2 regions of the Chryseobacterium sp. BIGb0232 genome follow, and region 1 is predicted to be linked to the other one. Evidence: riboswitches for the same ligand, from Rfam matches in the RefSeq annotation. Region 1 holds a riboswitch; the other holds the start of a gene.

Evidence for each region. Region 1 has a riboswitch for cobalamin ahead of metE (5-methyltetrahydropteroyltriglutamate--homocysteine S-methyltransferase). Riboswitches for the same ligand answer to the same signal wherever they lie in the genome.
Region 2: it holds a riboswitch for cobalamin, as region 1 does, so the genes downstream of both, M2372_RS12260 (TonB-dependent siderophore receptor) here and metE (5-methyltetrahydropteroyltriglutamate--homocysteine S-methyltransferase) in region 1, are expected to answer to the same signal.

What each region holds. Positions count from the first base shown of each region.
Region 1 covers NZ_JANUEH010000016.1:75,164-79,384, reverse strand. Annotated here, with positions in the region: gene M2372_RS24310 (LexA family transcriptional regulator) at 1-598, opposite strand, end outside; gene M2372_RS24305 (bacteriocin-like protein) at 1,034-1,318, shown strand; gene M2372_RS24300 (Lrp/AsnC family transcriptional regulator) at 1,468-1,929, opposite strand; cobalamin riboswitch at 2,119-2,305, shown strand; gene metE (5-methyltetrahydropteroyltriglutamate--homocysteine S-methyltransferase) at 2,480-4,221, shown strand, end outside.
Region 2 covers NZ_JANUEH010000004.1:154,665-158,885, forward strand. Annotated here, with positions in the region: gene M2372_RS12255 (YncE family protein) at 1-463, opposite strand, end outside; gene M2372_RS12260 (TonB-dependent siderophore receptor) at 460-2,502, opposite strand; cobalamin riboswitch at 2,615-2,802, opposite strand; gene M2372_RS12265 (cytochrome-c peroxidase) at 2,933-3,952, opposite strand; gene M2372_RS12270 (MbnP family protein) at 3,969-4,221, opposite strand, start outside.

The sequences.
Region 1 (4,221 bases):
AAGAGTTATCAGCAGTTACACAAATGGCATTTCCTTTATTCTCCTTAAAACGTTTATACGTAATCCCATCATTCTGGGTAATGAAAACATAAGTCTTACCAGGTTTAAGCTCATCGATTCCCTCTACATACTTTCCTACAATGTATGAACCACTTCTGAATGGAGGCATAGAATCTCCATCTGCCGGAAATGCTCTGTATTTTCCATTGTTTAAAAAGGGAAGGGCAATACGCTGAAGACTTTCAATATATCCCACATCACTATATCCCTCCAGATATCCCATAGAAGCTTTCTGAGGAATGATTTCTATGGTATCATTTCCAAGATCATCCACAGCTACAGGAAGAACAATTCTGTTATCCGGAAGCTTCAGCATATCTTCCGTTGAATATTTCTGAAGGTCTACGGACAGCAACAGATCTATACTGACATGAAAATATTTGGCTATCTTAATAAGAAGCTCCATAGGAGGTTCTGAAATTCCGTTTTCGTATTTAGAATATCTCACCCGGGAGATCGTAAGGTCATCAGCTACGTTTTGTTGAGAAAGCTTTCTCTTGGCTCTCAAAGAGCGTATATTATTTGAAAAAATTGACATTGATAGAAGTATGTCCACAAAAATACAAATTTTACGCCCTGTGGTCAATAATCAGAACAGCATTTACCATAAAATTTAGAGAATTTTATCACTTCTTAACTAAAGCAAGAAAAATCAGCTAATAAAACACCTGTTTTTTACAGTTGTAGCCTCTGTTTTTACCTTTAAAACCTCATTTTAACAAACATTAAATATTAACCATTAAAAAGTTAATTTACATTGAAAATATTAACTCCAACATTTAAAATTTGAAATATGTTTTTTAAAATTTAGTGAATCAATCAGATACAAACAAAAATGATATACACAATATTTTTCGTTTATATTAATAAAATATTAAATAATAAAATTGTTTAATTATTTTATTCAAAATAATATGAGTTTATTATTAATTATCATATATTTGTGATGTATTAATCATATAAAATTTTAATCATGAAAAATTTCAAAAAACTAGACAGAAACGAACTAAAATCAATTTCAGGAGAAGGATTACTTGATCCAATCGGAGGTTTACTAGGAGGTCTAGGAGGCGTTGTTGGTGGCGTTCTTGGAGGAGTAGGTACTATCGTAGGTGGCGTTGTTACCGGAGTAGGTTCTACAGTAGGTGGAGTTATCGGCGGTGTAGGTACTGTTGTAGGAAATGCTTTATGCCAAACACAGTGTGTAGTTAATGGTGTAATCCACATCAAATTATTAGAGTGTGGTTCTACTTGCTAATCAGCAACTCCATTAAAAATTAAAAAAGTATAGCCGCTCTAAAAATAGAGCGGCTTTTTTATTTTTTTATTCTGAGTATGATACTAAATATATTACACTCTGACAGGTTTTTAAAGCCTGTTAAGTTTTAGATAAATAAAACAGTCATTTTATAAAGTCAAGCCCTGATTATTTTTTACTTCAGCCATTACAAAGGTACTGTGTGTACTTCCTATAGAGTCTACAGAACCAAGCTTATTAAATACAAAATCCTGATAATGTTTCATATCGCGAACCTGAACTTTCAACAGGAAATCAAAATCTCCGGAAATATTGTAACATTCTGCCACTTCTTCAATTTCCAGGATTTCTTTTACAAAATCATAGCCCACAGAGCGGTCATGAATTTTCAATTTAATCTGGCAGAATACTGTAAATCCGCGGTTAAGCTTTTCTGCATCCAGAACTGCTGCATATCTTTTTACAAAGCCTTCCTGTTCCAGTCTTTTTACCCTCTCAAAAACAGGAGAAGGTGACAGATTAATTTCCTTAGCAAGTTCTTTAACGGTCAATTTTGCGTTGTTCTGAAGCAGTTTCAGCAGTTTTATGTCCTTATCATCAAGTTGTTCCACAGAATATTATTCTTTTATATTTTAAAATCACCCAAATGTACAGAATTATATTCTCTAAAAATACATTTAAAAAGCTTAATTTATCAAATATCAAATGCTTTATTGATTATTTATTCTGTATTATTAATTTTATACAAAATTAAAATCTTTTACCAAAGCTAATTTTGTTAAAAGATCAGTTCTTTACAATCTTCATCAAACAGGAAAGGTTTTACTTAAGGTAGATTAATAGGGAATCGTGTGAGAATCACGAGCTGTCGCGCAACTGTAAGTAACACATCAAAGGTTTCTGTCCTTAGATATCCACTGCCAAAAGCGGGAAGGATGACAGAAACTGTTACAAGTCAGGAGACCTGCCTTTACTGAATGGACAATGCTTTCGCGGTCTGAAGCTTTTGAGTCATACAGATGATCTATTGCAGTACGTTTTATCTCCGGGTGAAACTGTACCAACTGCTTATATCACCTGATTTCAAAAATTTCTATCCCGAACAGCATTCCGAAGCATTCAAAGAGCATTTAAAATAAGTTTAATTTAAAATTTGTAAAAATGCAAACTCACATTTTGGGCTATCCGCGTATTGGTAGCAAAAGAGAACTAAAAAAAGCCTGCGAACAGTATTGGTCAGGTAAAATCGTTTTGGAAGAACTTCTTACCGTAGGAAGAACCATCTGCAGTCAAAACTGGAACCTTCAGAAAGAAGCAGGAATCGATCTTATCCCTTGTAATGATTTTTCCTACTACGACCAGGTGCTGGACATGAGCCTTGTGGTAGGAGCTATTCCAATACGTTATCATGAGGTAGCTCTTAAAAAGAACAATTCGGAACTGGATCTTTACTTTGCCATGGCAAGAGGATATCAGAAAGACGGATTGGATATCACTGCGATGGAAATGACGAAGTGGTTTGATACCAATTATCATTATATAGTCCCTGAATTTTATAAAAATCAGCAGTTTAAACTTACCTCAGATAAGGTTTTCAATGAATTTGCCGGTGCAAAACAGGCAGGGATCAATGCAAAACCTGTAATTATCGGTTTGGTTTCTTATTTACTTTTAGGAAAGGAAAAAGAAGAAGGATTTGATAAGCTGGATCTTGCCCATAATCTTCTTCCAGTTTATATTGAGATCTTATCAAAGTTACAAAGCCAGGGTGCTGAATGGATTCAGTTTGATGAACCTTTCTTAGCCTTAGACCTTACTGAAAAGGCAAAAGAAGCCTATACTTTTGTGTATGCTGAGCTTAGAAGACAGTTTCCAAAACTTACATTCATTGTAACGACATATTTTGAAGGATTAAAAAACAATCTGTCTCTTGCAGCCTCACTTCCTGTGAATGTACTGCATATTGATCTGGTAAGAAACCCTGAGCAGCTTGAAGATGCACTTGATTCTATTCCAGAAAGCCTAAGCTTATCTCTTGGAGTGGTAGATGGCAGAAACATCTGGAAAAATGATTATGAAAAATCTTTATCTATCATCAAAAAAGCAGTTGAAAAATTAGGATCTGAAAGAGTTTTTATCGCTCCTTCATGTTCTCTGCTGCATTCACCATGTGATTTAGATTTTGAAACCGGTCTTCAATCTGAAATCAAAAACTGGCTGGCTTTTGCCAAACAAAAAGTAAAAGAAGTGGTAATCCTTAAAGAGCTGGCTTCGGAAACTTCTGATCATAATATTCTTCTGGATTTTGAAAACAATAAAAAAGCCGCTTCAGACAGAAAAACATCTTTACTGATTCATAATGAAAATGTAAAACTAAGAGCACATTCTGTTACAGAGGCAGATTCGCAAAGGAAAAATTCATTCAGTGTCCGTAAAGAGGCACAACAAAAGGCATTACAGCTTCCTTTATTTCCTACAACAACCATTGGGTCATTTCCACAGACTGCTGAAGTAAGAAGCTGGAGAGCAAAATTCAAAAAGGGAGAACTGACTGCCGAGCAATATGATACTTTATTAAAAGAGGAAACCCAAAGAACGATTCGTTGGCAGGAAAGCATCGGAATTGATGTTCTTGTTCATGGTGAGTATGAACGTAATGATATGGTGGAATATTTCGGAGAGCAATTACAGGGATTTACTTTTACTAAAAACGGTTGGGTACAGAGCTATGGAAGCCGTTGTGTAAAGCCACCAATCATTTTTGGAGATGTCTCCAGACCTGAACCTATGACCGTTTACTGGTCTCAATATGCTCAGTCTCAAACGGATCAATGGGTAAAAGGGATGCTGACAGGACCTGTAACCATCTTACAATGGTCATTTGTACGTGACGATCAGCCTCG
Region 2 (4,221 bases), on a different contig from region 1:
GTGCTAACGGATTGATATCCACAGGACCAGCATAGCTGCTGGCATAGGCTTTCCCACCTTTAAAGGTCATGTATCTGCAATTCTGTAAATAAATAGATTTGATATGTTTGGCTGTCTTCGCATCCAGCACTTCGATGGTATTGGAAACATTCACCACAATGTAGAGCTTACTGCCATAGATTTTAATATCATTTCCTACATCACCCAGTTCTTTTAAAACATTTGGATTGATCTCGGAATAGATATTTCTGAAATAGGTTCCTTTGGTGTAATCAAAAAAATCAAGGGTGCATTTATTGCTTCCCATATTTCCTTCATTCAATACATAGAATCCTTTTATTGCTGTATTCTCAACAGGGTTAAGCCCTTCCACTACTTCCATAGGAATAATGACATCATCGGTGCGGCAGGAAACAAGCGCAATCAATGTCAAAAACAGAAAACAAATATTTAGCTTTTTCATAAATTAAAGTTTAAAGTGAGTCTGAAGTTTCTTCCCGGCATAGGATAGTTGAGTACCACATCATAATACTGGTTAAAAACATTATTCATTTCCAGATTGATTTTAAAAGGATGTCCGGCCAGGCTCAGTTTTCTCTGAATAGAAAGATCGTGGGTATACCAAGGCTGAATAAAATTATACTGAATATTATCCAGCTGCCCATCATATCTTTTTCCTACATAGATTGTACTGTAATTGAAGCTCCAGTCTTTATAATCAGCCATTAGGGTAAAGGATCCGCTATGCCATGGTGTATAAGGGATCTGCTCTCCATAATAAGTTTCTTTCTCTCCGGCATTGTTTGTTATGTCCTGAGCCTTCTGATAGGTATACGATAATAATGGTCTAATTTTCACATTCCCTAACATCATTTCAGCCTGTACGTTTACATCTGCTCCAATGATTTCAACCTTCCCAAGGTTCACCATCATCCAACGAAACATATTAGTGGTAGGTACAGCAACAATTTTATCTTTTACTCTATTGTAATATCCGTCTACTTTTACATAAAGACCTTTAAATAGGGAATGATCATACCTTTTCTGATAGGTAAATCCCACATCATACTGATGAGTAAACTCAGGTTGCAAATACGTATTTCCAACACTCGTATAATACAGGTCATTAAAGGTTGGTAATCTGAAAATATTTTTATAAAAAGCTCTGAGGGTCAGCTCTGGTATTGCTTCCGGCTGATAGCTCATAAAGAAAGCGGGTGTCCATTCTCTCCTGTCATCAGGGCGCTTATTCATTTTTACTTCCTCAAAGGTAAATGTCCCTAAAAGGCTTCCTAAAAACTTAAATCTGTTCCATTGATAGGTAGAAGCTAAAGCTACAAGCGTAGTATAGCGGGTAGGATATGAAAAATTATACAAATTAGCATCCAGATTATTGTACTGAAAATCTCCATTCAGACTGACATCCCAATTAGGAGTAATGGAGTATACATTGGAAGAGGAAAGATAAACCTCCCGTTGAATATAGGTATTGATAGCGGGCATCGCAGACTGAGACAATACCGTATCGTTAAAATAAGTGTAATCGTAAGCAAACTTTGCCTTCAGCTGAGTTTCAAGCTTAGGAAACAGCTTTTTCCTGAAATTGGCCTGAACAAAATAATTTTCATCAAGCATTCTTGCTCCTCTTGCCTTAAAACGGTTCTTCACAATGGGCGCCGGAATACCACGGTTTGAAATATAACCATACCCACGTATATTCCAGCTTCCGTTATTTAAAGTTCCATTAATAGCGGTTTCAAAGCGCTTTGCTTTAATGTCGGAATCATATCTTTTAGAAATGGTATCAGAAGCAGTAACTCCATTAGGATATTTCCTGCTATAGTGGAACTTGTAAAGCCCATCACTTTGGAGAAATTCTGCACTTACGCTTGCTGAAACTCTTTTTGAAATCTTTTGCTCTAAGCGAAAAGAAGGATTAAATAAATCAATAGAAGCACTTTTTGCTCTTATCAGAAGATTGGTTTTCCTGTTTCCTGTGAATACCGGCGTTTTGGGTTGTAAATAAATAGATCCTGACGATCCGAAGTCTTTTGCCGGTTGAAAAATTTCACTTTTCTGACCATTGTACAACGAGATCTCTTCCAGATCATCCAGAGAATATCTTCCCAAATCGACCACTCCGTTCTGAGCATTTCCCAGCTGGATTCCATCATAGAAAACACCTACATGCTGGCTTCCCATACTTCGGATATTAACCGTCTTCAAACCACCCATTCCACCGTAATCTTTAATCTGAACTCCGGAGAAATAGCGTAAGGCATCAGCAACAGAATGACTGTTGAGCCTTTCCAGTTCTTCCCCCTGTAAGACCTGAGCCGGAAGGATTTCTTTAAAATTCTTTTTGTAAATATTGACAGTCTTTATGACTTCTCCTTTGATACTGTCTTTTTTTCTGGTTTGAGAAAACAGAATCTGAGAGGTTAACACGAATACCGTGAAAACAGTTTTATGGAATTGAAATGTACTTAGTTTTGCTATCATTAGCTCATTCATGGATCATGATGACGCTAATGGATATAAGAAAAGCAACGACAAAGCACAGCTGTTACTGCACAGAATCATTGTTGTCCTAAGCTTTATTCCACGAAAGCGTCAAACGTTTATTATTTCTGGCAGGTCTTCTGACTTACTCCGTTTTTGAAATCCTTCCCATTCCTAAAAACAGTGGATCTATTCTTCAAAAACTTTGGTGCGGAGCTTACAGCAGCGGGTCTGTTCCGGATTTTCACCGGATTCCCTTTTAAGAGCTTATTATGGCTCACCAAATTCCGGCAAAGATATAAAATTCTCACCAGATACGATGGCATGCAGAATAAAATGATTATCAATTAGTAAACATGAAAAATCCCGCTACATTGTAACGGGATTTAAGCAATCAATTTTTGTTGAGTTTTTCTGTTTTTACCTGTGATTATTTTTTTACAAATTCACGATCACTAAGCGTTTTCATAAACAGGATAAGATTTGTCTTTTCCTGCTCCGAGAGAGGAATTCTGTTTCCATTATTTTTAAAAACAGGATCAAGGTTATCTGCAGATAAAACACCTTTGTCAAAATAATCAAGGACTGCCCTTAATGTTGGGAACTGTCCATAACTTCCATAAGGTGCTGTATATTCTACATTTCTTAAAGAAGGAACCCGAAAACTCATATAATCTGCCGGAATACCCGTAACCCTTCCACGGCCGGCTTCATTGGTATCCGGATTTACAGGAAACCCAATATTCCTGAAACTCTGATCAGTAAACAACTCTGTATTATGACAACCCGCACATTTCTGTTGAAAAGTCTGATATCCCAGAGCTTCATTTTCCGTGAAAGTTTCTCCTTCTTTTCTTTTTACCTTATCATATTTGCTATTGGCAGAAATCAGGGTGTACTCATACTGTGCAATACTCTTATAAATCCTTTCAGCAGTAATGGCTTCATCTCCAAAAGCTTTTCTGAATAAATCTTTATACATCATATCATCCCTTATTTTCCCTATCACTTCCAGAATAGAAGAGCCCATTTCTTCATGAGTGATAATAGGAACCAAGGGTTGATTTTCCAATTGAAGGATATTGCCATCCCAATTATAAAACTTCATAAACAACATATTCTGGACCGCTGGTACATTTCGCAACCCTACTCTATTCTGAATTCCTATTCCTTGTGCATTATGATCTGCAAAAGCATTTCCCTGAATATGACAGCTGGAACAGGAAATAGTATTATCTGCACTTAACCTTTTCTCATTAAATAATTTCTCCCCTAATTCTACTCCATATTTTGTAGGTTTATTAGAGTTCACCGAATTGTTTAGTTCCGGAAACCCAGACGGAATATTGAGCAAGACCTGTGGATTATCGTCAGAAATAGGTTCGTAACGATCATTATTACAAGATATTAACAGAATGATAATGGCTAAAAAACTTAATCCTTTTTTCATTGCAGCAGAGAAGAGTCTAGTTTTCAACACCACTCACTGAAAACATTCCGGAAATATCACTTGAACCATTTCCACCAAGGTTATCAACAAATTTTACCATTTGGTTAGCAGTATGAATATTCGGAGTGGCATTCCCATCTGATCCTGTTCCGATAACCAATACAATCGTATTGATTTTACCCGTCAACAACTTATCAAAATCTGCTTTAATAATAATTTTAGGAGCTTTGTTATCCACTATGGCATTGTCAGGAAGATTTAAAGTAACC